One region of the Streptomyces sp. NPDC036813 genome, then DNA from elsewhere that is predicted to be linked to it. Evidence: riboswitches for the same ligand, from Rfam matches in the RefSeq annotation. Region 1 holds a riboswitch; the other holds the start of a gene.

The links. Region 1 has a riboswitch for ZMP and ZTP ahead of ACZ67Q_RS13190 (bifunctional 5,10-methylenetetrahydrofolate dehydrogenase/5,10-methenyltetrahydrofolate cyclohydrolase). Riboswitches for the same ligand answer to the same signal wherever they lie in the genome.
Region 2: it holds a riboswitch for ZMP and ZTP, as region 1 does, so the genes downstream of both, ACZ67Q_RS31860 (glycine hydroxymethyltransferase) here and ACZ67Q_RS13190 (bifunctional 5,10-methylenetetrahydrofolate dehydrogenase/5,10-methenyltetrahydrofolate cyclohydrolase) in region 1, are expected to answer to the same signal.

Annotation. Positions count from the first base shown of each region.
Region 1 covers NZ_JBVJPV010000005.1:148,202-162,734, forward strand. The annotation lists gene ACZ67Q_RS13175 (S-(hydroxymethyl)mycothiol dehydrogenase) at 1-638, opposite strand, end outside; gene ACZ67Q_RS13180 (hypothetical protein) at 824-1,114, opposite strand; gene ACZ67Q_RS13185 (nuclear transport factor 2 family protein) at 1,291-1,656, shown strand; ZMP/ZTP riboswitch at 1,751-1,834, shown strand; gene ACZ67Q_RS13190 (bifunctional 5,10-methylenetetrahydrofolate dehydrogenase/5,10-methenyltetrahydrofolate cyclohydrolase) at 1,856-2,710, shown strand; partial or broken gene ACZ67Q_RS13195 (glycosyltransferase) at 2,800-4,023, shown strand; gene ACZ67Q_RS13200 (YncE family protein) at 4,126-5,367, shown strand; gene ACZ67Q_RS13205 (metallophosphoesterase family protein) at 5,863-6,363, opposite strand; gene ACZ67Q_RS13210 (MarR family transcriptional regulator) at 6,505-6,960, shown strand; gene ACZ67Q_RS13215 (hydrolase) at 7,048-7,632, shown strand; gene ACZ67Q_RS13220 (hypothetical protein) at 7,713-7,895, opposite strand; gene ctaD (aa3-type cytochrome oxidase subunit I) at 8,105-9,778, shown strand; gene ctaF (aa3-type cytochrome oxidase subunit IV) at 9,775-10,173, shown strand; gene qcrB (cytochrome bc1 complex cytochrome b subunit) at 10,094-11,599, opposite strand; gene ACZ67Q_RS13240 (CBS domain-containing protein) at 12,770-13,189, opposite strand; gene ACZ67Q_RS13245 (SpoIIE family protein phosphatase) at 13,259-14,533, opposite strand, start outside.
Region 2 covers NZ_JBVJPV010000018.1:78,119-92,651, reverse strand. The annotation lists gene ACZ67Q_RS31905 (ABC transporter permease) at 1-1,811, shown strand, start outside; gene ACZ67Q_RS31900 (ABC transporter substrate-binding protein) at 1,813-2,769, shown strand; gene ACZ67Q_RS31895 (isocitrate lyase/PEP mutase family protein) at 2,845-3,606, opposite strand; gene ACZ67Q_RS31890 (carboxymuconolactone decarboxylase family protein) at 3,600-4,046, opposite strand; gene ACZ67Q_RS31885 (carboxymuconolactone decarboxylase family protein) at 4,043-4,537, opposite strand; gene pdxR (MocR-like pyridoxine biosynthesis transcription factor PdxR) at 4,585-5,973, shown strand; gene ACZ67Q_RS31875 (DMT family transporter) at 6,313-7,143, opposite strand; gene ACZ67Q_RS31870 (hypothetical protein) at 7,284-7,628, shown strand; gene ACZ67Q_RS31865 (glutathionylspermidine synthase family protein) at 7,644-8,828, shown strand; ZMP/ZTP riboswitch at 8,879-8,967, shown strand; gene ACZ67Q_RS31860 (glycine hydroxymethyltransferase) at 9,002-10,453, shown strand; gene ACZ67Q_RS31855 (hypothetical protein) at 10,468-10,785, opposite strand; gene ACZ67Q_RS31850 (VC0807 family protein) at 11,489-12,238, shown strand; gene trpS (tryptophan--tRNA ligase) at 12,483-13,475, shown strand; gene ACZ67Q_RS31840 (2'-5' RNA ligase family protein) at 13,658-14,230, shown strand; gene ACZ67Q_RS31835 (decaprenylphospho-beta-D-erythro-pentofuranosid-2-ulose 2-reductase) at 14,250-14,533, opposite strand, start outside.

The DNA.
Region 1 (14,533 bases):
ATGTCGACGGCGATGATCCGGCCCGCGCCGGCCAGACGCGCTCCCGCGATCGCCGCACCGCCGACGCCGCCGCAGCCGATCACGGCGACCGAGTCGCCGCGGGTGACCCCGCCGGTGTTGATCGCCGCGCCGATGCCGGCCATCACCCCGCAGCCGAGCAGCCCGGCTACGGCCGGGGAGACGGCCGGGTCGACCTTGGTGCACTGGCCGGCCGCGACGAGCGTCTTCTCGGCGAACGCGCCGATGCCGAGCGCCGGGGAGAGCTCCCGGCCGGTCTCGGCGAGGGTCATCTTCTGCGTGGCGTTGTGCGTGTCGAAGCAGTACCAGGGCCGCCCCCGCAGACAGGCCCGGCACTGTCCGCACACCGCGCGCCAGTTGAGGATCACGAAGTCGCCGGGCGCGACGTCGGTGACGCCCTCCCCGACGGACTCGACCACACCGGCCGCCTCGTGCCCGAGCAGGAAGGGGAAGTCGTCGCTGATCCCGCCCTGCTTGTAGTGCAGGTCGGTGTGGCAGACACCGCATGCCTGGACGCGGACCACGGCCTCCCCGGGCCCGGGATCGGGCACGACGATCGTCTCGATGCGCACCGGCTCGTCCCTGCCCGGCGCGATCACGCCGCGTACTTCCTGCGCCATGCTGCTCCATCCTTCCCTCGACGGGGCATCCGTCCCGTTTCCGACCCTACGCGCGATCAAGCGCCGGGGGGCCGAGGACGGGAACATGCCGCGGGGTGAGGACGGCGGGCGTCATACGGCGGGCGAGGGGCCGCACATGCCGAGGGGCCGCCTCGGCGGGCGGCCCCTCGAAGATGTGCGTGGTCTCAGCCGACGGGGAGCAGGCCGGTGACCGGGGCGACCAGGTCGGTGATCTGGTGGAGCTCGTTCAGCTTGTTGAGGTCGTTCGCCTGGTTCAGCGAGGACAGCTGCTGGGAGACGCTGGGAACCTCGTCCTTGTGCTCGGCGGGGATGTCGCTGGTGGTGAGCGAGTCGAGCACGGCGATCGGGTTCAGCTGGTCGGAGCCCAGGACGCCGGCGTTGGCCGCGGGGGCGGTGATACCGGCGATCCCGGCGGCGAGTGCGGCGGCGGCGACGATACGACGAGTGGAGATCATGCCTTCAGCAACGGCGGCAGGGCCCCGATGGACACGGCCACGCGGGCCGGCTCACCCGTCAGGCGCAGTGAGCGGGCTGCGCTTGCCGAGCCCGGCGGGGCGGAGGAGCCTTTGGGGTAGGCCATGTGCGGCCCGTTCCCCTCGCTGTCGGGCCGCGGCCGGGCAAGGAGGTCACCATGGGCACCACGGCACACACCGGCTTCGACACGGAGACCCTGCGCAGAGGCATCGAGGACCGCACCGCCGAGGCGCTGCTGTCCCTGTACGCCGACGACGCGGAGATCCGTCTCGTGAACCGCAACGCTCAGCCCAGCAACCCGGCGGTGCTGCACGGCCGGGACGAGATCCGCGAGATGCTCGACGACGTCTACAGCCGTGACATGACGCACAAGCTGGAGCAGTGCGTGGTCCAGGGCGACCGCGCGGCGTACTGCGAGTCCTGCGAGTACCCGGACGGCACCCGGGTGCTGTCCGAGTCCATGATCACGCTGACCGACGGCAAGATCTCGGAACAGATCATCGTCGAGGCGTGGGACGAGTGACGGGACGAGGAAGGTCCAGGTCGGCCCACGGCTGACCTGGACCTTCCTCGTGCGGTACCGGGGGCCGGGACGGCGCGGGGGCTCGGTTACCCTGGTCGCGGGCCGTGACTGGCGCTGAGGTGGAGCACCACCGGGGAGCGGCCCCGTGGAGTCGATGCCGTGCGCCTGGGCGATGTCGTACCCGCTCAGGAGTTGCATCATGACCCAGGCCCGCCTCATGGACGGCACCGCGCTCGCCCGCCGCACCGTCGAGGAGACCGCCAAGCGCGCCGCCGACCTCACCGGGCGCACCGGGACGGCGCCCTGCCTCGCCACGGTGCTCGTCGGCGAGGACCCCGCCTCCGTCACCTATGTGCGGATGAAGCAGAACCGCTGCCGCAAGGCCGGCATCGACTCACGGCATGTGGCGCTGCCCGCGTCCGTCACGACCGAGGAACTGGTGGCGACGGTCCGGGCGCTGTCCGCCGACCCGTCCGTGCACGGCATCCTGCTCCAGCACCCGGTGGGGGACCACATCGACGAGCGCGCCGCCTTCGAGGCGATCGCGCCGGAGAAGGACGTCGACGGCGTCACCTTCGCGTCCTTCGCGACGATGAGCTTCGGCCTTCCCGGCTTCGTCTCGTGCACGCCGGGCGGGATCATGCGGCTGCTCGACGAGTACGGCGTCGACCCGTCGGGCAAGCGGGCGGTCGTCGTCGGCCGCAGCGCGATCCTCGGCAAGCCGGTCGGGATGCTGCTGCTCGCCCGCGACGCGACCGTCACCTACTGCCACTCGCGCACCGCGGACCTGTCGGCGGCCGTGCGGGAGGCGGACATCGTCGTCGCCGCCGTGGGCCGCCCCCGGCTGATCCGCGGGCAGGACCTCAAGCCGGGCGCGGTGGTGATCGACGCGGGCTACAACGAGGGCAACGTCGGTGACGTCGACTTCGACTCGGCGGTGGAGCGCGCCTCGCTGATCACCCCGGTGCCGGGCGGGGTCGGCCCGATGACCATCGCCACGCTGCTGGAGCAGACGGTGGACGCGGCGGCCCGGCAGCTCGGGGTGTCGGTGTGATCCCGTAGCGCCGAAGTGGCCGTTTCCCGCGGGTCGTTCTGTGGACCCGCGGGATCCTCGCCATACTGCGCTGGGTGCGTGTGGCGATCATGACGGCGGGGTCCCGGGGCGACGCGGCCCCTTCGCCGGTCTCGGGCACGCCCTGGCGTGGGCGGGGCACGAGGTCACCCCGGTCACCCACGAGCGGTTCGCGCCACTGCTGACGGGCTCGGGGGTGGCCGTTCACGCGCTGCCGGTGGATCCGCGCGCCGAGCTGGAGTCGGCCCGCGGGCGGGGCCTGCACCGCAGCGCGACCGGGCCGGGCAAGCTGGTGCGGGTGGTGGGGATGGCCCGGGCGCTGGCCGGCCGTACGACCGACGCGCTGCCGGCGGCCGCCGCGGACGCCGATGTACTCCTCCTCGGCGCCGCGCTCGCCCCGCTGGGGCACGCGCTCGCCGAGGGGCTGGGCCGGCCGAGCCTGGGCCTGCATCTGCAACCGCTCTCCACCACAAGGGAGTTCGCCCCGCCCCTGCTCACCACCGGCTCCTGGGGTGGCGCCGCGAACCGGGTCGCGGGTCTCGGGCTGAACCTCGCCGTGGAGCACGTCTTCGCGTCGGCCGTGCCGGCCGTCCGGGCCCGGCTCGGGCTGCCCGCGGTCCGACCGGCGGCGACGCTGCGCGCCCGGGAGCGGCAGCGCCGGCCGGTGCTGCACGGATTCAGTCCGCTGGTGGTGCCCCGGCAGCGGGACTGGCGGCCGGGCCTGGAGGTGACGGTCTACTGGTGGCCGTACGACCGGGAGAGCGAACTCCCCTGGAAGTACGGGAGTTCCTGGACGCCGGGCCTTTGCCGGTGTTCGTCGGGCTGGGCAGCGCCACCGTGCCCGATGCGGGCGGCTTCAGCGCGGCCGTCGCGGGTGCGCTGCGCCGGCCGGGGCTTCGCGGGGTGATCCAGCGTGGCTGGGGCGGGCTGAGCGCCGACGGAGACGACCTGCTGCTCGCCGAGGAGGTGCCGCACCCGCTGCTGTTCCCGCGGATGGCGGCGGTGGTCCATCACTGCGGCGCCGGGACCACCGCGGCGAGGCTGCGCCGGCGTGTCGGCGGTGCCGGTGCCGATCCAGTTCGACGAACGCTTCTGGGCCGGCCGGCTTCGCCCTGGGTGTGGCCCCGGGCACGCTGCCGCTGCGCCGCCTCACCGCCGGCGCGCCGGCCTCAGCACGGGTGGAGGCGGTCACGGACCCGGCGTACGGGCAGCGGGCCCGGGCCCTGGGGAGGCGGATCCGCGCCGAGGACGGCGAGGGGCCGGTCCTGCGGGCGCTGGAGCGGATCACGGCCTAGTGCGTCCGCGCTCTTGCCGGGGCGGGCAACCCTTCCTTACTTTGCAGTAAGTCTCTTGTGCACCACGCGTGTTCGGGTTCCACCCCACCCCGAGGAGCCGTCATGCCCGCCTTTCGACCCCGACTTCTGTGCACGGTCGCCGCCGCGCTCGCGCTCACCACCGCCTCCCCCGCCACCGCCGCCCACGCCGATGCCGCAGGGCTGCGGGAGGTGCTGTTCGTCGGCAACAACTGGGACGGCACGGCCGACGTCATCGCCTCCACCGGCGACTTCGCGCGGATCGGCCGCATAAACGTCGTACCGGACAAGGAACAGCGGCTGGCGGAGATCAACGCCGATCCGGTCAAGTGGGTGTACTTCATGGCGATCCGCAACAGCGTCGGCGAGGGCCACGACCAGTTCGCCGACGACATGTACTCCACGCCCGACGGCCGCTCGGTCGTCGTCTCACGGCCCAGCTTCGCCGACGTCGTCTCGATCGACCTGGCCACCGGCAGGCTCAACTGGCGTTTCCCGGTGTCCGGGTACCGCGCCGACCACATGGCCGTCTCCCCCGACGGGACCCGGGTCGCGGTGTCCGCGTCCACCGCGAACACCGTGCACGTCCTGGACATCGTCACCGGCCGGCAGCTCGGCTCCTTCGCCACCGGGGACAAGCCGCACGAGAACATCTTCACCAAGGACGGCAAGTACTTGTGGAACATGGCCATCGGCGACGTGAACACCGCGCTGGACGCGCCGTGGCTGGACTGGACGAAGGGTGACAGGCACATCACGGTCGTCGACGCGACGACGTACAAGCCGGTCAAGGTGATCGACATGCGCGAGCGGCTCGACGCGATCGGGCTGAAGGACTACTCCGACGCGGTGCGGCCGGCCGTCTTCTCCCCCGACGAGTCGACGCTGTACTTCCAGGTGTCGTTCTTCAACGGCTTCTTCGAGTACGACCTCGCCACGGACAGGATCACCCGGACCAAGACCCTGCCGAAGAACCCCGCCACCAGTGACGACCGCACCACCTTCGTCAACGACTCGCGCCACCACGGCCTGTCGATGAACCCGGACGGCAGCAAGCTGTGCGTGGCGGGCACGATGGACGACTACGCGACCGTCGTCGACCGCGCCACCCTCCAGGAGGGCCCGCTGGTCCCCGCGTCCAAGCCGTACTGGGCGACGGTCAGCGGCGACGGCCGGGACTGCGTGATCTCCGAGAGCGGCGCCGACCAGGTCACGGCCATCGACTTCGCCACGGGACGCAAGCGTGTGTCGGTCCCGGTCGGCGACCACCCGCAGCGGGTGCGGCTGGGCCATGTCTCCGCAGGCTGGAGCGGTCCGAGCAGCTGAGCGCGGACCAGTCCGGCGGGGAGAAAAATCCGTCGGCGCCTGTGTGTGGCAGGGGCGATATGGGGTAGTCACGCCATATATGGACGAGGCATGCACGGCATGCGTCGCCGTTAGGGAACCGTCCCGTCGAAGGAGGTCCGTGACAGCGCAATCCACTCGCAGCGCCCGGGCCGCTTCCACCGAGGTGAGGCGGCCCGGCCCATGTCCGAAACCCGCAGGCCAGCCGCCGCTCGCAGACGCGGGCAGCAGCGCCCCGGGCAGGACGGCGAGTACGAGGAGCGCGGCGGCCGCACAGACACGGGCGGAGGCTCCCCGGCCGCTCGGGGGAGGAGGCGATGCGTCGACCACAGCCGGGGTGAGCAGGCCGGGACCGGTCCCCCGGAACAGGAACGCGACGACGGGCGTCCACGTCGGGTGCCCGGACGCCGGGGCGGTGAATCGGCTCCGGCGGGGCGGCCCGCCGGGGCCGTGACGCGGGCCGGCGGGCGGTGGTCGTCAGCGCGGCGGCAACCGGTGCAGGACGACGTCCGTGAGCCGGCCGTCGGCCACGGCGGCCGTGAGATAGGTGCAGTGGGGCTGGCGACGGCGGTCGGTCGGGGAGCCGGGGTTGAGCAGCCGCAGGCCGCCGGGCGCGGTGGTGTCCCAGGGGATGTGGCTGTGCCCGAAGACCAGGACGTCCAGGTCGGGGAAGCGGGCGGCGCAGCGTGCCTCGCGGCCCTGGGCGGGGCCGGTCTCGTGGACCACGCCGAAGCGCAGGCCGCCCAGTTCGGCGCGGGCCACTTCGGGCAGGCGGGCGCGCAGCTCGGGGCCGTCGTTGTTGCCGTACACCGCGATCAGCCGGCGGCTGCGGCTCTCCAGCAGGTCGAGGGTGGCGGTGTCGACCCAGTCGCCGGCGTGGAGGACGACGTCGGCGTCGGGCAGTTCGGCGAGCAGCGGCGCCGGCAGTTCCTTGGCGCGCTTGGGGAGATGGGTGTCGGACATCAGCAGCAGGCGCACGGCTTCAGCGTACGGCGCGGGTCCGCGGCGGCGGGGCGTCGGCTCGCGGCAGGGGCGCCCGCTTGTCTTCAGGAGAAACTGTTCAGGAAGGCTGTTCAGGTGAAACTGGACAGTTTTACCTGAAGAAACTACCGTCGGGGCATGGCCCACGAGGAGAACGCCCCGCAGATCTCCGGCAGCGCCGTCCGCGCCGCCCAGGAGCTGCGCGTCCTGATCGGGCGGCTGCGTCGCCGCGTCCGTGCGGTCGCCGGGGACGACGCGCTCACCCCGTCGCAGGTCTCCGCGCTGACCCTGGTCGGCAAGCACGGCGCGGCCACGGCGAGCGCGCTCGCGTCCGCCGAGGGGGTGCGTCCGCAGTCGATGGCGGCCACCCTGGCTGCGCTGGAGCAGCACGGGCTGATCCGGCGCAGCCCCGATCCCGCCGACGGCCGGCGCCAGCTGGTCACCCTGACCGAGTCCGGCCAGGACCGTGTCGCCGGTGACCGGCAGGCCCGCGAGGAGTGGCTGGCCCGCGCCCTGCAGGACCGGTTCACGGAGGCCGAGCGGCACACGGTGCTCGAGGCGCTGGCCTTGCTGGAGCGGCTCTCGCAGCCGTGAGGCCCCTCGCAGCCGTGACGCCCCCTCGCTCCTGAAAGCCCGGACCGCTCACCCGAAGTCCGCAGAACACCACCGAAAGGCCCGACCATGGCAGTCACCGCTCTCGATCCGCGCACCGCTCTCGTGGTGATCGACCTCCAGGCGGGGATCGCCGCCGCGCCCGTGCAGCCGCACTCGGGCGCCGATGTCGTCGCCCGTGCCGCCCGGCTGGCCGACGCGTTCCGGGAGCGCGGTCTGCCGGTCGTGCTGGTGCGTGTGTCGTTCGCCGCCGACGGCGCCGACGCCGTCCCCGGACGCACCGAAGCCCCCCGGGCGGGAGGGGCCCGCCCCGAGGGCTGGGACGTCATCGTGCCGGAACTGGCCGGGCACACGGAGGACATCGCCGTCACCAAGCACAACTGGGGTGCCTTCCACGGCACCGACCTGGACGTGCAGCTGCGTCGCCGCGGAGTGACGCAGATCGTGCTGACCGGCATCGCCACCAGCATCGGCGTCGAGTCGACCGCTCGTGCCGCGCACGAGCACGGCTACCACGTCACCCTCGTCACGGACGCCATGAGCGACATGGACGCCGAGGCGCACGCGAACAGTGTGCGGCGGATCTTCCCGCGACTGGGCGAGACGGGCACGACCGAGGAGATCCTCGAACTCCTCGCCAAGACGCACGCCTGACGCGCGCCCGAACACTCGGTCTGACCGTTGGCCTCCGTGCCGGCCGGGGCCCGGCCTGCGTGCCTGCCGGGGGCCTCGCCTCAGTCCTCGCCCCGGACGATGTTCCCATCGGCACCGGTGCGCGACGCGGGCTCTGCGCCGGGGTCCTCCACGGCGGGAAGGCAGGTGCGCAGCGCGCGTTGGCGCCGCAGCCTGCGGGCCCTCGCCCAGCCGGTCTCGGCTCGGCGTATGACGGTCTTGTCCTGGGACTGAGCGGTCGTCACGGCGTCTCATCTTCCTTCTGCTGCCCGCGCGTTCCTTCGTTCGCACTACGTCGCCGAGTCCCCGGACGTCCCGGATTCAAACAGACGTCCACAAGGCGGGCGACGGTCGCGGATACGCCGTAGGGCGCACCTCCGGCCCGGGCCCTGCGTGGCGCGGACACCGCCGTGGACCACGGCGGTAGCGTCGCCGCGGTCCCGGGAGGAGGACGATGACAGACCTGCGGGCACAGCACAGACCGGACGGACAGCCGGCCTCGACCGGGCGGACGCTCGGCCGTGCGCTGTTGCGCTGGACGTCCACGACCGACCACAAGGTCATCGCGCACCTGTATCTGGTGACCGCGTTCTGCTTCTTCCTCCTCGCCGGTCTGCTGGCCATGGCCATGCGCGCGGAGCTGGCGCGGCCCGGGCTGCAGTTGCTGAGCAAGGACGGCTACAACCAGTTCGTCACGATCCACGGCACGATCATGATGCTGCTGTTCGCGACGCCGATGTTCGCCGGGTTCGCCAACGCCGTGATGCCGTTGCAGATCGGCGCGCCGGACGTGGCGTTCCCGCGGCTGAACGCGCTGTCGTACTGGATGTACCTGTTCGGCGGCCTGATGGTGGTATCCGGGTTCCTGGTGCCCACGGGGGCCGCGTCCTTCGGCTGGTTCGCCTACGCGCCGCTGAACGACGCCGTGCACACGCCCGGCGCGGGCGGTGACCTGTGGGCGATGGGGCTGGTGGTGGCCGGTGTGTCGACGACGCTGGGCGCGGTGAACTTCATCGCCACCATCATGTGCCTGCGCGCGCCCGGCATGACCATGTTCCGGATGCCGCTGTTCACCTGGAACGTGCTGTTCACCTCGATCCTGGTCCTGCCGGCGTTCCCCGTGCTGACCGCGGCGCTGCTCACGCTGGAGGCGGACCGCAAGTTCGGCGCGCACGTCTTCGACTCCGCGAACGGCGGCGCGCTGCTGTGGCAGCACCTGTTCTGGTTCTTCGGGCATCCGGAGGTCTACATCGTCGCGCTGCCGTTCTTCGGGATCATCTCGGAGATCATCCCGGTGTTCAGCCGCAAGCCGCTGTGGGGTTATCTGCCGCTGATCGGCGCGACCGTGACCATCACCATGCTCTCGGCGGTGGTGTGGGCGCACCACATGTTCGCTACCGGGGCGGTGCTGCTGCCGTTCTTCTCGCTGATGTCGTTCCTGATCGCCGTGCCGACGGGCATCAAGTTCTTCGCGTGGATCGGCACGATGGTGCGCGGCTCGATCTCCTTCGAGACGCCGATGCTGTGGTCGCTGGGCTTCCTGGTGACGTTCCTGCTCGGCGGGTTGAGCGGCGTGCTGATCGCCTCGCCGCCGCTGGACTTCCACCTCACCGACTCGTACTTCATCGTCGCGCACCTGCACTACGTGCTGTTCGGCACGGTGGTGTTCGCCATGTTCGCCGGCTTCTACTTCTGGTGGCCGAAGCTGACCGGCCGGATGCTCGACGAGCGGCTGGGCAAGCTGCACTTCTGGCTGCTCTTCCCCGGCTTCCAGCTGACGTTCCTGGTGCAGCACTGGCTGGGCGAGGCGGGCATGCCGCGCCGGTACGCCGACTACCTGCCCTCCGACGGCTTCACCCTGCTGAACACCCTGTCCACGGCGGGGGCGTTCCTGCTCGGGGTGTCCACGCTGCCGTTCCTGTACAACGTGTGGTACTCCGCCCGGCACGGCCGGGTGGTCACCGAGGACGACCCGTGGGGGTACGGGCGCTCCCTGGAGTGGGCGACCTCCTGCCCGCCGCCGCGGCACAACTTCCACGCCCTGCCCCGGATCCGCTCCGAGTCCCCCGCCTTCGAGCTGCACCATCCCTACGTGGCGAGCCGGGCGAAGGAGGTGGGGCAGCGGTGAAGACGGAGTCGATGCTGTTCGGGGGCGTGGCGCTGTTCTTCGCTGGCATCGCCGCGCTCTACGGCGGCTGGTCACGCGAGCCGGCCGGCTCGGCGGTGCTCGTGATCGCCTTCCTGATGGCGTCCTTGGTGTCCTTCTTCAGCGCCGTGCAGTACCGGCGCCGGGGCCTGCGACCGCAGGACCGGAAGGACGCCGAGGTCGCCGACGCGGCCGGGCCGGTGGAGTTCTTCCCCGCGGCGAGCCACTGGCCGGTGGTCACGGCGGCCGGGTTCGCGCTGGCGGCGACCGGTGTGGTGTACGGGCTGTGGCTGTTCCTCATCGGGATGGCGGTGCTGGCTCGGGGGGTTCTGGGGATGGCGTTCCAGTACGTGCACCGGGGTGAGGACCAGGAGTGAGCTGCGGCAGCGGGGCGCCGGGCCGCACGGTCGTGACGGGGCGCCGGCTCTCCTCGTAGCCGCCCTCGACGGTCTGCCGTACGTCGCCCGTCTCCACGCCCTCCTGAAGGTGCTCGCGTTCCTCGTCGGTGAGGGCGTGGCACAGCCAGCGGGTGAGGAAGAACGCGGCGATCGGCGCGAGCACGAGCAGGGCGCGCAGGGTCCACGTCATCACGTTCACGGAGACATGGAAGGTGGCGGCGGCCACGTCGTTGCCGCCGGCGATCAGCAGGACGGCGTAGAAGACGACTCCGGCGACGCCCAGGCCCGTGCGGACGGGCCGGTCGCGGGGCCGGTCGCACAGGTGCTGCTCCTGGCGCCACTCCCCCGTCAGCCGCTGCTCGACGAACGGGTACACGTACAGCACCAGGAAGAGCAGGCCGGGCAGGACCACGGCGGGCAGGAGCACGTTCCACATGAGGGTGTGGCCGGCGAGGTTCGTCTCCCACGGCGGCACGAGGCGCAGCGCGCCCTCCAGGAAGCCGACGTAGAAGTCGGGCTGGGAGCCGGTGGAGGCCTGGTCGGGGCGGTAAGGGCCGTACACCCACACCGGGTTGATCTGGGCGACGGCGCCGACCACGGCGAGCAGGCCGAAGACCATGAGGGACAGCCCGGCCGAGCTCGCGGAGAACTGCGGCACCATCGGTTTGCCGACGGCGTTGCGTTCGGTGCGGCCGGGGCCGCTCCACTGGGTGTGCTTGAGGTGGAACACCAGGATCAGATGCACGGTCACCAGGCCGATCAGCGCGCCGGGCAGCAGCAGGATGTGCATCGGGTAGAGCCGGGAGATGAAGTCGTGCCCGGGGAACTGGCTGCCGAAGACGAAGAAGCTCACATACGTGCCGACGACCGGCAGCGACAGCATGATGCCCTGAGCGATCCGCAGGCCCGTGCCGGAGAGCAGGTCGTCGGGCAGGGAGTAGCCGGCGAAGCCCTCCGCCAGGGCCAGCATGAACAGGGTGACGCCGATGACCCAGTTCAGTTCGCGGGGGCGGCGGAAGGCGCCGGTGAAGAAGATCCGCAGCAGGTGCACGCCGATCGCGGCGGCGAAGACGAGCGCGGCCCAGTGGTGGATCTGGCGCAGCAGCAGCCCGCCGCGTACGTCGAAGCTGATGCGCAGGGTGGAGTCGTAGGCGGCGGACATGAGTACGCCGCGCAGTGGTCCGTAGGAGCCGGTGTAGACGACCTCGCGCATCTCGGGGTCGAAGAAGAAGGTCAGCCAGACGCCGGTGAGGACCAGCACCAGCAGGCTGTACAGGGCGATCTCACCGAGCAGGAACGACCAGTGGTCGGGGAACGCCTTGCGCAGCATCGCGCCGCCCTCGCTGACCGGCAGCCGCGCGTCGAGGGCACCGGCCAGCCGCTCGCCCCTGCTCTCCCCCGCCACCGGCTCCGGCCGACCGTCCCGCTCCACGTCCCTGTGCCTCCCGTGTCCGCCGATGCACCGGAGATGTCCCTCCCCCGCCGACGTACCCGCGGCACGCGGCACCGTTGGAACCACCCGTGTCTCCACCGCACTGCACCCGTTCGGGCGCGCATGCCGGATTCGCCGGGGGCGGGGGCACGCGGGGTGCGGGGCGGGCCAGCCCACGCCGGGTGGGGGCGCGGGGGTGGGCGGGCCCACACCGGAGGCGGTGAGGGGTGGGCGGGCCCACGCCGGGTGAGGGCGGGCGGGCCCACGCGGGTGGGGGTGGGCGGGCTCACGCCGGACACGCCGGAGGCGGTGGGGGTTGGTCAGGCCCCACGCGCGGTGCCGGGGGGCCGGGGTGGCGGGCCGTGGCGGCCGGGTGGCGCGGAGGGTGGACCGGCAGGCCGGCAGCCCGCCAGGCCGTCGGGAGCCGGGGTGCGGCAGGCCGCCCGGCGGGCTTCGCAGGCGCCCCGGGCGGCGTCCGCACCCCCCGGGGGGGCTGCGGCGGCAGGCCGCCGGACGGGCCCTTCACAAGGCCGCCGGGACGACAGGCCGCCCGGCGGGCTTCGCAAGGCGGCCGGGACGGCAGGCTGCTCGGCGGGCTTCGCAAGGCGGACGGGGCGGCCAGGCCGCTCGGCGGAACTTCGTCGGCGCGCTCCCGGACAGACCGGCGGTCGCCAGGCGCGCCTGCACAAGGCGCCGCAAGCGGCGTCCGCACCCCCCGGGGGGGCGGGGCGGCGCCGGCAGGCCGCCGGACCGACCCTCCACAACGCCACCGGGGCGGAAGGCTGCTCGGCGGAGCTTCGCCAGTGCGGCCCCGAGCGGACCGGCAGGTCGCCAGGCGCGCCTGCGCCAGGCACCCAGGCGGCGGGCCGCCGGGCGGCGGCACCCGCGGCCACCCTGGGGTGGCGTCGGCGGGCCGTCGGGCCGCCCGTCTCGCGGCGGCCCGGGCGCCTTCGCGCGACGGGCACGACACCCGGCGGCCCCAGTCGCGAGACCGGTGGGGTGGCGGGGCCGGGCGCCGGGACCGGTGGGGGGCCGGGTGCCGGGCCGGCGGCCCGGGGCATCTTCGCGCGGCCGGCATGCCACCCCGCGGCCCCGGTCGCGAGACCGGTGGGGTGTCGGGGCCGGGCGCCGGGGGGCGTGGTGTCAGATGTTGGGGCGGGCCGCGCTGATGTCGCCGAGGGCCGAGTCCGGGTCGCGTTCCATGGCGGTGTCGCCGAGGGAGACGATGCCGACCGGGTGGCCGTGGTCGACGACGGGGATACGGCGTACCGAGTGCTCGCGCATCAGGCGGATCGCGAGGCTCAGGTCGTCGTCGGGGCCGACGGTGACCACGTCGTCGCTGCAGATGCCGGCGACGGTGGTCTGCTCCGGGTCGCCGCCGTCGGCGATGCCGCTCACCACCAGGTCACGGTCGGTGACCAGGCCGCGCAGGTCGTCGCCGTCGGTCACCAGGACCGCGCCGAGGTCCTCGTCCCGCATCAGCCGGGCCACGGCCGTGACGGAGGCCTGCGGCTCCACGGTGACCGGGTCGGCGGTCATGATGTCGCGGACGTGCTGGGTCATGACGTACTCCTTGCCACAAGGGGGTGTACGGGAGCCGGGTTACCCGCAGACGCCCGGTGACACGGGGATTCAGCGGGCGAGGTCGATCTCGCTCCAGACCTGTTTGCCGCCGCTGACGGGGACCGCGCCCCAGGAGTCCGACACGGCCTCCACGAGGAGGATGCCGCGGCCGCCCGTGGCCTCCCAGCCGATGCTGGTCGGCTTGACGGGGGTGCGCGGGGAGGCGTCGGTGACCGCGATGCGCAGCCGGTGGTTGACCAGGGTGAGGGCTAGGCGGACCTGCCCGCCGGTGTGCACGAGCGCGTTGGTGACGAGTTCGGAGACGACGAGCAGCGCGGCGTCGACGTCGGACGCGGGGACGCCCCAGGCGCGCAGGGTGCGCCGGGTGAAGCGGCGGGCGTGTCCGACGGCCTGCGGCACCCGCCACACCGTCCAGCTCTCCCGCAGCGGGCGCGACGCCATCCCGTCGTAGCGCAGCAGGAGCAGGGCGACGTCGTCGCTGCGGTGGGCGTTGCCGAGGAGGGCGTCGGCGACCGTGCCGAGGTCGGCGACGCCGCAGCCGGCGAGGTCGCGGGCGAGCCGGGCCAGGCCGGTGTCGATGTCGGAGTCCGCCGACTCGACCAGGCCGTCCGTGGTGAGCGCGAGCACCGTGCCGGGCCGCAGGGACAGCGGGCCGAGCGGGAAGTCCGCCTGCGGGAGCACACCGAGCGGCGGGCCGCCGTCGGACTCGACGATCTCGGTGCTGCCGTCGGGGTGGCGCAGCACCGGCGGCAGATGCCCGGCCCGTACGCACCACGCGGAGCCGGACTCCAGGTCGAGGTCGACGTAGGCGCAGGTGGCGAACAGGTCGGTCTCCAGGTCGGCCAGCAACCGGTTGGCGTGCGAGACCACCACGTCCGGCGGATGGCCCTCGACGGCGTAGGCGCGCAGGGCGGTGCGCATCTGCCCCATGAGGGTGGCGGCGGCGGTGCTGTGGCCCTGTACGTCGCCGATGACCAGGGCGACATGGTGGTCGGGCAGCGGGATCACGTCGTACCAGTCCCCGCCGACCTCCAGGCCGGCCGTGGCGGGCAGGTAGCGGGCGACCGCGACGGCGCCGGGCAGCGTGGGCAGGCGGCGCGGCAGCAGCTGGCGCTGGAGCATGCTGACCAGTTCGTGCTCGGCGTCGAAGGCGTGGGCGCGCATCAGGGCCTGCCCGGCGAGGCCCGCGGAGGCGGTGAGCAGGGCGCGTTCGTCGGGGCCGAAGTCGTGCGGGGTGTCCCAGCCGATCAGACAGGCGCCGGCCATGCGGTGGCCGGCGGGCAGCGGCAGCACGGCGAGGCCGCCGGGCCCGACCTCGGCGAG
Region 2 (14,533 bases), on a different contig from region 1:
GGCCCGGCACCGCCTGGCCGAGCGCGCTCACCGTCGACCTCACCCAGCCGCTCACCAAGGTCAGCGACTGGATCATCGACCACCGTGACAGCCACCCGCTGTTCCTCTACTTCTTCGGCTACGTCTCCGACGCGGTCGTCGTCTCCGTACGCGCCGTCTACCTGCTGCTCCTGGGCCTCGGCTGGGCCGGCGTCACCGCGCTCGGCGCGCTGGTGGCCTGGCGGGCCGCAGGCGCGCGGCTCGCGCTCGGCACGGCGGTGGCGTTCCTCGCCTGCGGGCTGCTCGGCATGTGGGTGCCCACCATGCAGACGCTCGCCCTCATGGTCGTGGCCGTCGTCGCCTCCGTGCTGGTCGGTGCCCTGCTGGGGCTGGGCGCCGGGCTGTCCGAGCGGCTGGACCGGGCGCTGCGCCCGGTACTGGACACCATGCAGGTGCTGCCTGCCTTCGCCTACCTGCTGCCGGTCGTCCTGATCTTCGGCATCGGCGTCCCCGCGGCCGTTCTCGCCACCGTCGTCTACGCCGCCCCGCCCATGGCCCGGCTGACCGCGCTCGGTCTGCGCGGCGCCGACAAGGAGGTGCTGGAGGCCGTCGACTCGCTCGGCGCGACCGCCCGGCAGCGGCTGCTGACCGCGCGCATCCCCCTGGCCCGCAAGGAACTCTTGCTCGGCCTCAACCAGACGATCATGATGGCGCTGTCCATGGCCGTCATCGCGTCCGTGATCGGCGCCGGCGGTCTCGGTGACCGCGTCTACCAGGCGCTGGCCTCCGTCGACGTGGGCGCGGCCCTCGCCGCCGGCATCCCGATCGTGCTGCTCGCCGTCGTCCTGGACCGGGTCACCGGCGCGGCCGGCGCGGGCATGGCGCAGGTGCGCCGCGCCGTGGCCGCGGGTGCGCTCGCCGCCGTGGTCGTCGTCGCGCTCGCCGGACGGCTGACCGGCGGCCTCGACTGGCCGTCGGGCTGGACCGTCGGCATCGCGGAGCCGGTCAACCGGGTCGTCGACTGGATGACTTCCCACCTGTACTCGGGCGTGCCGGTGATCGGCGGCACCGCCGAATGGGCCGCGCACTTCACCACCTGGGTGCTGGACCCGGTGCGCTCCACGCTGCTGTGGCTGCCGTTGTGGTCGGCGCTGCTGATCGTCGCCGCGCTCGCCTGGCTGATCGGCACCTGGCGGACCGCGCTCACCGCCGCCCTCGCCATGGGCGTGATCGGCGCCCTCGGCGTGTGGAAGCCGGCCATGGACACCCTGTCGCAGGTCCTCGCCGCCGTCGCGGTCACCCTCGTCATCGGCTTCGCCACCGGCATCGCGGCCGCCCGCAGCGACCGCTTCGAGAAGCTGCTGCGGCCGGTGCTGGACGTCTTCCAGACGATGCCGCAGTTCGTGTACCTGATCCCGGTCGTCGCCCTGTTCGGCGTCGGCCGTGCCCCGGCCGTCGCCGCGGCCGTCGTCTACGCGCTGCCCGCCGTCGTCCGCATCACCACGCAGGGCCTGCGCCAGGTCGACCCGGCCGCGCTGGAGTCGGCCCGCTCGCTCGGCGCGACCCCCGGCCAGCAGCTGCGCCAGGTCCAGCTGCCGCTCGCCCGGCCCGCGTTGCTGCTCGCGCTCAACCAGGGCGTGGTCCTCGTCCTCGCCGTCGTCATCATCGGCGGCCTGGTCGGCAGCGGCGCCCTCGGCTACAGCGTCGTCTTCGGTCTCGCCCAGGGCGACCTCGCCACCGGCCTGGTCGCCGGCATCGCGATCGTCTGCCTGGGCCTGATGCTCGACCGGGTGACCCAGCCGACGGACCGCCGCGCGGGGAAGGGAGCCTGACATGCGTATCCGTACGACAGCCGCCGTCGCCGCGGCGGGCTCGCTGCTGCTGCTCACCGGCTGCGGTGCCGCCGACATGACCAAGCAGGCGTCGCCCTTCGCGAACGCCCGGGGCGCCAAGACGGTCACCCTGTCCGTGCAGTCCTGGGTGGGCGCGCAGTCCAACGTGGCCGTCGCCCAGTACCTGCTGGAGCACAAGCTCGGCTACCGCGTCGACACCGTCCAGGTCGACGAGGTGCCCGCCTGGGACGCGCTCAGCCAGGGCCGCGTCGACGCGATCCTGGAGGACTGGGGCCACCCCGACCAGGAGAAGCGGTACGTCGACGACAAGCACACCATCGCCCGGGCCGGCGGACTCGGCGTCACCGGTCACATCGGCTGGTTCGTGCCGACGTATCTCGCCAAGCAGCACCCCGACATCACCGACTGGCGCAACCTCAACAAGTACGCCTCGCTCTTCAAGACCGCCGAGAGCGGCGGCAAGGGCCAGCTGATGGACGGCTCCCCGTCGTACGTCACCAACGACAAGGCGCTGGTGAGCAACCTGAAGCTGAACTACCAGGTCGTCTTCGCCGGTTCCGAGGCGGCGCAGATCACCCAGATGAAACAGTTCGCCAAGGAGAAGAAGCCCTTCCTGACCTACTGGTACGCACCCCAGTGGCTGTTCAAGAAGGTGCCGATGACCGAGGTGAAGCTGCCGCCGTACAAGGAGGGCTGCGACGCGGACGCGGCGAAGGTCGCCTGCGCCTACCCGCACACCCCGTTGCAGAAGTACCTCAATGCGGACTTCGCGCACCGCGGCGGCAAGGCGGCGGCCTTCCTGAAGAAGTTCCGGTGGACGACCGAGGACCAGAACGCGGTCGCCCTGATGATCGCCGAGCAGAAGCTCACGCCCGAGCAGGCGGCGAAGAAGTGGGTCGACAGCCACCCGTCCACCTGGAAGGCGTGGCTGTCCTGACGGCGTGTCCGGCCGGCGCGGCTGTCCTCACGGCGTAGCCGTCCGGCCGGCGCGGCTGTCCGGCCTGTGGCGCTGTCAGGTCGGTGTCGCGGTGCGGACGGCCTGGATCCCCTCGGCGATCTCTCGCAGGGCCTGTGCCGCCCGGCGCTGGAGCCCCGGTCCGAAGGTGATCCGGGTGGCCCCGCGCTCGCCCAGAGCGGCGGGCGTGGGGCCCTCGCCGACCCGGGCGAGGGCGTTCAGCGGCCCCTCGATCCCGGCCCGCAGCAGCGGCAGTACGTCGGCGGGGGCGAGAATCGGATACACGCAGTCGGCGCCCGCCGCCACGTACAACGCGGCCCGCTCGACGGCCCGTTCGGGGTCGCCGTCACCGTGGACGAAGGTGTCGATCCGGGCGTTCAGGAAGAGCCGCTCCCCTGCGGCGGCCCGCACCTCGGCCAGGAACTCGGCGTGTTCGCGCGGGTCCCTGAGCCGGCCGCCCGTGGAGTCCTCCAGGTTGCAGCCCACGGCGCCCGCCTCCAGCAGCCGCTCCACCAGCTCCTTCGGGGCGAGTCCGTAGCCGTCCTCGACGTCCGCCGACACCGGCACGTCCACCGCCCGCGCGATCCGGGCGACGGCCGCGAACATCTCGTCGGCCGGGGTCGCGCCGTCGGCGTACCCGAGAGACGCGGCCACGCCGGCGCTCGGGGTGGCGAGCGCCGGGAAGCCGGCCTCGGCGAAGACCCGGGCGCTCGCGGCGTCCCACGGTCCGGGCAGGACGAGGGGGTCGCCGGGGGAGCGGCGACGGTGCAGGGCGCGGAAGACGCCGGCCTTGTCCACGACGGGCTCCTCGGTCACCATGCGGGGCCTTCCGGGGGGATACGGCGGCCGATCATCAGCCGGTTCCAGCTGTTGACGACCGCGATCAGGCCGAGCAGATGGGCCAGTTCACGCTCGTCGAAGTGCACGGCGGCCCGCTCGTACACCGCGTCCGGCACAAAGCCGTCGGTGAGCACGGTCACCGCCTCCGTCAGCTCCAGTGCCGCCCGCTCGCGGGCGCTGTACCGCTCGTCCGCCTCTCGCCAGGCGTTCAGCAGCTGGATCCGCTCGTCCGACTCGCCGTTCTCGCGGGCGAGCGTCACATGCATGTCCAGGCAGAACGCGCACCGGTTGAGCTGCGAGGCGCGGATCATCACCAGCTCCGCGAGGACCGGATCACCCAGGCCCTTCTTGGCGGCGGCGCCGGCCTGCCGCAACGCGTCGCGGACGCCGGGGTCCAGCAGGGTCGTGCGCGCCGTCACGCGTGCTGCCCCGCCTGGTAGTGGCCCGGGGTCATGCGGCAGGTCACGCCGAACCGGTTCCAGGCGTTGATCACCGTGATCGCGGCGATCAGCTGGACCAGCTCCGCCTCCTCGAACTGCTTGGCGGCCCGCTCGTACACCTCGTCCGGCACGAAACCGTCGGTGAGGACGGTGACCGCCTCGGCCAGCTCCAGCGCCGCCAGTTCCTTCTCGGTGTAGAAGTGCCGGGACTCCTCCCAGGCGCTGAGCTGGACGATCCGCTCCACGCTCTCGCCGGCCGCGAGCGCGTCCTTGGTGTGCATGTCGAGGCAGAAGGCGCAGTGGTTGAGCTGCGAGACGCGGATCTTCACCAGCTCCGCCAGCTTCGGGTCGATGCCCTTCCGGGCGGCCACGTCCAGGCGGATCATCGCCTTGTACACCTCGGGCGCGTGCTGCGACCAGTTCAGGCGGGCCGGGGTCTCGGGGGCGTAAGCGACGTTCTCTGAGGTCATGTCCTCGAGCGTAGGAGCCGGGCAGCCCAGCGGTATGGTCCATTCCCATGGCAAAACCTTGGGCCACTTTCGGGGTCGACCTGCATCTGGAACCGTCCGGTCCCGGCGTGCGCCGGGGCCTGACCGACGCGCTGCGCGAGGCCGTGCGCGGCGGACGCCTCGCCCCCGGCACCCGGCTGCCCTCCTCCCGCTCGCTCGCCGCCGACCTCGGCATCGCGCGCAACACCGTCGCCGACGCCTACGCCGACCTCGTCGCCGAGGGCTGGCTCACCGCCCGGCAGGGCTCCGGCACCCGGGTCGCCGAGCACGCCGCCGTGCCGCGTCCGCAGGAGCGCCCGGCACCTCGTCACCGTGAGCCCGGCCGGCCCACGCACAGCCTCCTCCCCGGCGTGCCCGACCTCTCCTCCTTCCCGCGAGCCGAGTGGCTCAAGGCCGCCCGGCGCGCCCTGGCCGCCGCGCCCGACGACGTCCTCGGCTACGGCGACCCGCGTGGCCGCATCGAGCTGCGCACCGCGCTCGCCGGCTACCTCGCCCGCGCCCGGGGCGTGCGCGCCGACCCCGGCCGGATCGTCGTCTGCAACGGCTTCGCCCGCGGCCTGAAACTCCTCGCCGAGGTCCTGCACGGCCGCGGCCTGCGCAGCCTCACCGTCGAGTCGTACGGCCTCGACGTGCACTGGGACCTGCTGCACCGCACCGGTCTGACCACCGTCCCGCTGCCCCACGACGACGCCGGGCCCCGGATCGACGCCCTCGGCGACGCCGGTGCGGTGCTGCTGAACCCCACCCACCAGTTCCCGCTCGGGGGCGCCCTGCCGCCCGAGCGCCGCGCCGCCGCCGTGGAATGGGCGCGGCGCACCGGCGGACTGATCCTTGAGGACGACTACGACGGCGAGTTCCGCTACGACCGCCAGCCCGTCGGCGCGCTCCAGGACCTCGACCCCGACCACGTCGTCTACCTCGGCACCGCCAGCAAGTCCCTCGCGCCCGGCCTCCGGCTGGGCTGGATGGTGCTCCCCGAGTCGCTCCTGCCGGAGGTCCTGGAGTACGGCGGTGCCCGCTCCGCCGGCGTCCTCGACCAGCTCGCCCTGGCCGAGTTCATCACCTCCGGCGCCTACGACCGGCACATCCGCGCCGCCCGGCTCCGCTACCGGCGCCGCCGGGACGCCCTGGTCGCCGCGCTCGCCGCCCGCGCGCCGCAGGTCTGCGTCACCGGCATCGCGGCCGGGCTGCACGCCGTACTGCGGCTGCCGCCCGGCACCGAGCAGGCGGTGGTGCAGGCCGCGGCCTGGCAGGGTCTCGCCGTCACCGGCCTCGACTACTACCGCCACCCCGACACGACCACGGACCCTCTCGAGGCCCTGGTGGTCGGCTACGGCACCCCCTCCGACCACACCTGGCCCCGAACCCTGGAGGCGCTGTGCCGCGCGATGCCCTGACCGGCGGTCTCGGCGGGAGTGGCCGGGGGACGGGGGGACCGTCTCAACGCCCGTGAGGCGGCGTCCGGTCAGTGTCGGCCACCGCCGCGGTCAGCGGGCGGCGGACCTCCCGTGCCGGCCGTCGCGGAGGAGCGGCAGTCGCGGAGGACCGGCCGAACCCTCGCCGGGTGGCCGGGGCGCCCCTCCCAGGTCGCCTGCTCCCCGGCAGGGCGGCCGTGTCGGGCGTCGCCGACCGCCGAAGCCGGCGGTCGGTGGGCCGGCGGTGTCCGCCTTCGCGGAGGCGGCCGAGACCTCGGCGGGCCGTCCATGCCTCGCCGGTCGTCCGGAGCAAGTCCCGGCTCATGCCTCCTCGGGGACGGTTTCCGGGGCCTCTCCGAAGCGGGCCAGGGCGAGGGCTCCGGCCACTGCCACCGCGAACCCCAGGACGGCCAGCCAGGCCAGGCCCTCGCGGGTGCGGTCGCCGAGCCAGACCACGCCGATGAGGGCTGGGCCCACCGTTTCACCGATCACTATGCCGGCCGTGCTCGTCGTCACCGAACCCCGTTGCAGGGCCGACGTCAGCAGCAGGAACGCCGCGCCCCCGCCGAGCAGCAGGGCGTACGCCGCCGGGTCCCGCAGCAGGTCCAACGGGTCGAGGGAGTCGATCAGCCGGACCGTCACCTCCACCACCCCGAAGCCGAAGCCCGCCCCGAGCCCCAGCAGCAGCGCCCGCGTCCGCCCGACGAGCCGCCCGCCCGCCGCGCCCAGCAGCAGCACCGCCGCCGCCGTGGCGAGCATCGCCCAGTCGAGCCCCGCCGGTCCGCTGTCCTCGCCCTCCGTGCCCGAGGCCAGCCCCAGCATCGCCAGGCCCGCGCACACGACCCCCACCGCGGCCCACTCCACCCCGCTCAGCCGCGTCCGCAGCAGCCGCGCCGCGGCCACCGCCGTCACCGCAAGCGACGCGGCGAGGGCCGCGCCGACCGCGTAGATCGGGACCGAGCGCAGCGCCGCGATCTGCAGCAGGAAGCCGACCCCGTCCAGACCGAGGCCCGCCAGGTACCGCCACTGCCGCACCGCCCGCAGCAGCAGTGCCGCGTCGCCGCGGCCCGGAGCGGCGGCCGCTCGCGCCGCGATCGCCTGCAACACCGTCGCCGTACCGAAGCAGACCGCCGCGCCGAGCGCGCACACCATTCCGAAGAGCATCAGGCGACTCTAAGGGAGCGGTCCGGGGCGGGGGCTCCTGCATGCCCCCTCTCACCGGTCTCTAGGCTGACAGCCGAGAACGAGACATCCTTTCGACGGAGAACCAACCGCAACCACGGGGGAAAGACATGGCCGACGCACGGCGGCAACTGCGCTCCGGCACGGTGGTCCTCGGCGGGATGGGGCTGCTCGCTGCTGCCCTCACCGCCTGCTCCTCGGACCCGGACAAGCGCTGCGTGGACCGCGACAGTTACAACGCCCTCAAGGGCTACAAGGTCGTCTCCGACAAGAACTGCAAGTCCGGCACGGGCACCTGGTACTACGGCGGCAAGAAGAAGAGCGGCTGGGTCGACGGCGGCTCCTTCACCAAGCCCCGCAAGGGCGGCGGCGGTTCGGGCGGCAGCGGCGGCAGCCACGGCGACGGCGTCGACCGCGGCGGCTTCGGTGGCGGCAAGGGCAGCGGCGGCGGCTGAGGGGGCCGAGGACACATGGAACGCCGTACCGTCGCACCCCGCCCCGGCTGGCAGCAGACCGTGGAGGCGCAGGGCCTGATCTACCCGCTCACCCGCTACCCCGACGACTCCCTGCGCCCCTACTGGGACGAGAGCGCCCACTACGTCTTCTCCCTCGACGAGGTGGAGGCGCTGGAGGAGACCGTCGAGGAACTGCACCGCATGTGTCTGGCCGCCGCCGGCCACATCGTCGGCGAAGGCCGCCTCGCCGACCTCGGCATCACCGACCCGCGCGTCGCCGCAGCGGTCACCGAGGCATGGCACCGCCGCGCCGAACTGCCTTCGCTCTACGGGCGGTTCGACCTGCGCTACGACGGCACCGGCCCCGCCAGACTGCTGGAGTACAACGCCGACACGCCCACCTCCCTGGTGGAGGCGGCGTCCCCGCAGTGGTTCTGGATGGAGGACCGCTTCCCCGGCGCCGACCAGTGGAACTCCCTCCATGAACGCCTGGTCGCCGCCTGGCGCAAGCAGGCGAAGCTGCTGCCCCCGGGCAGCCCCCTGTACTTCGCGCACTCCGCCGCCGACGAACTCGGCGAGGACCTGATGACGGTCGCCTACCTCAAGGAGACCGCCGAGCAGGCCGGTCTGGAGACCGACTGGATCTCGATGGAGGAGATCGGCTGGGACCCGCTGTCGGGCCGCTTCGTCGACAACCGGCTCCGCTTCATCCGCAGCATCTTCAAGCTCTACCCCTGGGAGTGGCTCACCACCGACCGCTTCGCCGACCATGTCCTCGGCACCCTCGACAACGGCGGCGGCACCGGCTCCACCCTGTGGATCGAGCCCGCGTGGAAGATGCTGCTGAGCAACAAGGCGCTGCTGGCGATCCTGTGGGAGCTGTACCCCGGTCACCCCAACCTCCTGCCCGCCTACCTCGACGGCCCCCGCGAACTGGCCGCCGGCCCCGGCTGGGTCGCCAAGCCGCTGCTCGGCCGCGAGGGCGACGGGGTGACGGTCCACGAGCCGGGCAGCGCACCCGAAGTCCGCGACGAACCCTGCTGCTACCAGCAGCTCGCCCCGCTGCCCGCGTTCGACGGCAACCACGTCGTCCTCGGCGCCTGGGTCGTCGAGGACGAGGCGGCCGGCCTCGGTATCCGCGAGTCCTCCGGCCTGATCACCGACGAGTACGCCCGCTTCCTGCCGCACGTGATCCTTTAGCCCGCATGGTGGACGGCCCCGCCCGGCCGTCCGACACGCCCGGTAGGCTGGCAGCGGGCCGTGACTGGCGCGCTGGGATGGGATGGACCATCGGGGAGCGGCCCCTGCGAAAGCTGTGCCGTGCGCCTGGGCCGAACCGTGAACGCCGTACCCACCACGTCCGGAGGTCCCCGATGGCCGAGAACGGTCCCCTCTCCACCGAGTCCACCGCCTACCGCGCGGCCCTCGACGTCATCCGCGCCGTCGAACCGCGGGTCGCCGACGCCATCCGTCAGGAGGTCGCCGACCAGCGCGAGATGCTCAAGCTGATCGCCTCGGAGAACTACGCCTCCCCGGCCACCCTGCTCGCGATGGGCAACTGGTTCAGCGACAAGTACGCCGAGGGCACCGTGGGCCGCCGCTTCTACGCCGGCTGCCGCAACGTCGACACCGTCGAGTCCCTCGCCGCCGAGCACGCCCGCGAACTCTTCGGCGCCCGGCACGCCTATGTCCAGCCGCACTCCGGCATCGACGCCAACCTCGTCGCGTTCTGGGCCGTCCTCGCCGACCGCGTCGAGGCGCCCTTCCTGCAGAAGACCGGCGTCCGGCAGATCAACGACCTCACCGACGCCGACTGGGCCGAGCTGCGCCAGGCCTTCGGCAACCAGCGCATGCTCGGCATGTCCCTGGACGCCGGCGGCCACCTCACCCACGGCTTCCGCCCCAACATCTCCGGAAAGATGTTCGACCAGCGGTCCTACGGCACCGACCCGGCCACCGGTCTCATCGACTACGAGGCCCTGCGCGCCCAGGCCCGCGAGTTCAAGCCGCTGATCATCGTCGCCGGCTACTCCGCGTACCCCCGTCTGGTGAACTTCCGGATCATGCGCGAGATCGCCGACGAGGTCGGTGCGACCCTCATGGTCGACATGGCGCACTTCGCGGGCCTCGTCGCCGGCAAGGTCCTCACCGGCGACTTCGACCCGGTCCCGCACGCCCAGATCGTCACGACCACCACGCACAAGTCCCTGCGCGGCCCGCGCGGCGGCATGGTCCTGTGCGACGACTCGCTCAAGGACCAGGTCGACCGCGGGTGCCCGATGGTCCTCGGCGGTCCCCTGCCGCACGTCATGGCCGCCAAGGCCGTCGCTCTCGCCGAGGCGCGGCAGCCCGCGTTCCAGGACTACGCCCAGCGGATCGTCGACAACTCCCGCGCGCTCGCCGAGGGCCTGATGCGCCGCGGTGCCACCCTGGTCACGGGCGGCACGGACAACCACCTCAACCTGATCGACGTCGCCGGCTCCTACGGTCTCACCGGCCGCCAGGCCGAGCAGGCCCTGCTCGACTCCGGCATCGTCACCAACCGCAACGCGATCCCGGCCGACCCGAACGGCGCCTGGTACACCTCCGGCATCCGCATCGGCACCCCGGCGCTCACCACCCGTGGCCTCGGCACCGCCGAGATGGACGAGGTCGCCGGTCTGATCGACCGCGTCCTGACGGCCGCCGAGCCCGGCACCACCAAGTCCGGCGCGCCCTCGAAGGCGGCCCACGTCCTGGACGCGAAGATCTCCGACGAGATCTCCCGTCGCGCCACCGACCTCGTGGCCGGCTTCCCGCTCTACCCGGAGATCGACCTGGGCTGACCCCCACCGGGGGCTCACCGGTCGATCAGCTCCTGACGAGGCTCGTCCCGCGGCGGCCCGGCACACTGCCGGGCCGCAGCGCGGCGTATCAGCAGCGTCCCGGCGACCCCGACGGCAAGCCCCGCGGCCGCCCACCCCGCGCCCTCGCGCGCATACCCCTCGCGACCGGCGGCCGGAGCGGCGCCGAGCCCGGGGAAGCCGGCGCCCGTCGGCCGGTCGTACACCGGGCGCGGCGCGCGGTGCCGGCGGATGTCGTGGTCCGGCAGGTCCGGCGCCGGATCGGTCCGCACCCACAGCGTGCCGTCCGGTGCCAGGAACCGGTCCGCACCCACGGCGAGCCGTCCGGTGCCAGGAACATGTGGTTTTGGCGCAGCATCGCCACGTCGCCGCCGGGCGCCCGCCGCGTCTGCGGCCGGCCCCCGACCCCGGTCGGCCCCCACAGCACCGTGAACCGCGCCGCCGGATACCGCCTCTGGGTCCACGCCTCGGGCATCCGCTCCGTACCGCCGTACGGCCGGCTCGAGCAGACCGCGCAGCCGGTCGGAGCCGGCCTCCCCGGCATGCCACGCCTCGGTGCGCCCGGCGCCGGCCGTGACGACCACGGCCACGTCGGGCTCCTCGGGCCCGGCACCGGCCCGCGCCACGGGATGCCCGACGGGATGCCCCATGGGAGCCGGCGGCGCCACGAGTGCGGTCCCCGGCGCCGGCAGCGTCACGAACAGCCCTGAAAGAGCCGCCAGTTGCCGCAACCCGCCCCGTCGCCGTCGCATCCCGCCCCCACCCGCTCATCCGCTCCCGGCCGCCCCGAGCCCCGTTCCCCCTCTGGTACACCGCCCGGCCCGCCGGTGTCCCCCTCTTGTCACAGGCGGAGGCTCCGCCACCTGTTGCGCAAGCGGATCGTGGTCGTGAATGATCAGGCCCGCTTCCGGCCCGGCGCAGCGCACCCAGCACCCGCCGTACCGCACTGACCCGCGGCACCGGGAGGCTTTCACCAGCGGCCGTCGGCCGCCTTCACACACACGCACCGGGGGAACGATGACCGCTCACGACGCCACGTCCGCACCAGCCGCTCCCACCGCGCCGGACACCCCGGCGGCAGCGGCAGGGGACCGCCCCGCGCCGCCCGCCCGGTCCCGGGGCGCCGCGCTGGGCGGCTGGGCCCTCACCATCGGGCTCAACGTGGCCGCCCCGATCCTCACCTACAACGCCCTGCGCGACCACGGCTGGAGCGAGTTCGCCGCGCTGCTCGCGAGCGGTGCCTGGCCGGTCCTCGACAGCGCCGTCCACCTCGCCTGGCGGCGCCGCCTCGACGAGTTCGCCCTGGTGACCCTGGTGTTCCTGGTGATCACAGCTGTGGTGTCGGTCGTCGGCCCCCACTCGGCCCTGTCCCTGCTGATCAAGGACTCGGTCGTCACCGGGCTGTTCGGGCTGTTGTGCCTGGTCACGCTGGCGGCGCAGCGCCCGCTGATGTTCTACTTCGGCCGCAAGTTCGCCACCGACGGCACGCCCGAGAGCACCGCCTGGTGGAACGGCCTGTGGGAGTTCGAGGGCTTCCGCTCGACCATGCGGACCATGACGACGGTCTGGGGCGTGGCCTACTGCCTGGAGGCCGTGGTCCGCATCGCGCTGGCCTGCACGCTCAGCACCGACACCATGGTCTCCCTGAGCCCGGTCCTGATCTACGGCGTGCTCGGCGCCCTCGCCCTGTGGACGGCCCTCTACGGCAAGCGGGCCCGCCGCAAGGGCGAGGAACGCACCGCGGCCCTGGCCGCCGCGCAGGCATAGGAGGGGTGTCTCGCCCCATTCCGGCCGGTGCTCCCCGCCGGCCGGGTGCCGCGCGCTGTGGCCTCCGTCTCACCGGAGGACGATCTTGTTACACGGCGCGCGAAGATTCGGTTCGCAGCTGTTTCCGACCAGTTCCTGTTCGACCCTCCCGCTCTGAGAGAATGGGCCCATGGCCTCTGATCGCCCGTCCGTCGCCCACCACCACCCTCAGGGGAGTGGCTCCGCCACGCCGCGTGCTCTTCGCGTGCTGTCCGGCATCCAGCCCACCGCCGGCTCGTTCCACCTCGGCAACTACCTCGGCGCCGTGCGCCAGTGGGTGGCCCTCCAGGAGTCCCACGACGCCTTCTACATGGTCGTGGACCTGCACGCGATCACGGTCCCGCAGGATCCGGCGGACCTGCGCGCCAACACCCGCCTCGCCGCCGCCCAGCTGCTCGCCGCCGGCCTGGACCCGGACCGCTGCACCCTCTTCGTGCAGAGCCACGTGCCCGAGCACGCCCAGCTCGCCTGGGTCATGAACTGCCTCACCGGCTTCGGCGAGGCCTCCCGCATGACCCAGTTCAAGGACAAGTCCGCCAAGCAGGGCGCCGACCGCGCCTCCGTCGGCCTGTTCACGTACCCGATCCTCCAGGTCGCCGACATCCTGCTGTACCAGGCGCACGAGGTGCCGGTCGGTGAGGACCAGCGCCAGCACATCGAGCTGACCCGCGACCTCGCCGAGCGCTTCAACGGCCGCTTCGGCGAGACCTTCACCGTGCCGAGGCCGTACATCCTCAAGGAGACGGCCAAGATCTACGACCTTCAGGACCCGTCGATCAAGATGAGCAAGTCGGCGTCCACGCCGAAGGGGCTCATCAACCTCCTCGACGAGCCGAAGACGACGGCGAAGAAGGTCAAGAGCGCGGTCACCGACACCGACACCGTGATCCGCTTCGACCCGGAGAACAAGCCGGGCGTGAGCAACCTCCTCAGCATCTATTCGACCCTCACCGGCTCGGGTGTCGCCGAGCTGGAGGAGAAGTACGACGGCAAGGGCTACGGCGCGCTCAAGACGGACCTCGCCGAGGTCATGGTCGAGTTCGTGACGCCGTTCCGGGAGCGCACCCAGAGTTACCTGGACGACCCGGAGACGCTGGACTCGATCCTCGCCAAGGGCGCGGAGAAGGCGCGTGCCGTGGCCGCGGAGACGCTGGCGCAGGCCTACGACAAGGTCGGATTCCTGCCGGCCAAGCACTGACCCGGCCGGCACGACACCCGAGCGCGGACGGTACGGCGGCTCACCCTGCGCGGTGAGCCGTACAGCACACGTCCGCACCCGCCCAACACCGCGGCGGCAGCCGTACAGTCGATAACCGACGGCTGCCGCGGCAGCCACCCCTGCCCCGGACCCGCCGGGACAGCACGACGACAGGAGACGACGTGGGGACCGTAACGATCGGCGTGTCGATCGCGGTCCCGGAGCCTCACGGCAGCCTGCTCCAACAGCTGCGCGCGGGCTTCGGTGACGCCGCCGCCCACGGCATCCCCACGCACGTCACACTGCTGCCGCCGACCGAGGTGGACGCCTCGGCCCTGCCGGACGTCGAGGCCCACCTCACCCGGGTCGCCGCGGCCGGCCGCCCCTTCCCGATGCGGCTGGAGGGCACGGGCACCTTCCGCCCGCTGTCCCCGGTCGTGTACGTGAAGGTCGTCGAGGGCGCCCAGGAGTGCACGCGGATCCAGCAGCAGGTCAGGGACTCCTCCGGTCCTGTCGAGCGGGAGCTGCAGTTCCCCTACCACCCGCACGTCACGGTGGCGCACGGCATCGACGACGCCGCCATGGACCGCGCCTACGCGGAACTCGCCGGCTACGCGGCCGACTGGTCCTGCACCGGCTTCGCCCTCTACGAACAGGGCGCCGACGGCGTGTGGCGCAAGCTGCGCGAGTTCACCTTCGGCGGCGCGGTGGTCCCGCCCCAGGCCGGCAGCGTGGAACAGGGTTCCCTGCGCTAGGGCCCTGGCAGGCCCCCGGCTAGAGCGGCAGCCGGCGGAACACGGCTCGCGGCAGATGCCGCAGCGCCGTCATCACCACCCGCAGGGCGCCCGGTACCCACACCGTCTCCGAGCGGCGGCGCAGGCCGAGTTCGATGGCGGCGGCGACCGCCTCCGGCGTCGTCGCGAGCGGTGTCTCCTCCCGCCCGTCCGCCTGCGGCGTCCGCACACTCCCGGGGCGTACGACCATGACGTGCACGCCGGTGCCGTGCAGCGCGTCGCCGAGGCCCTGCGCGAAGGCGTCCAGGCCGGCCTTGCTGGAGC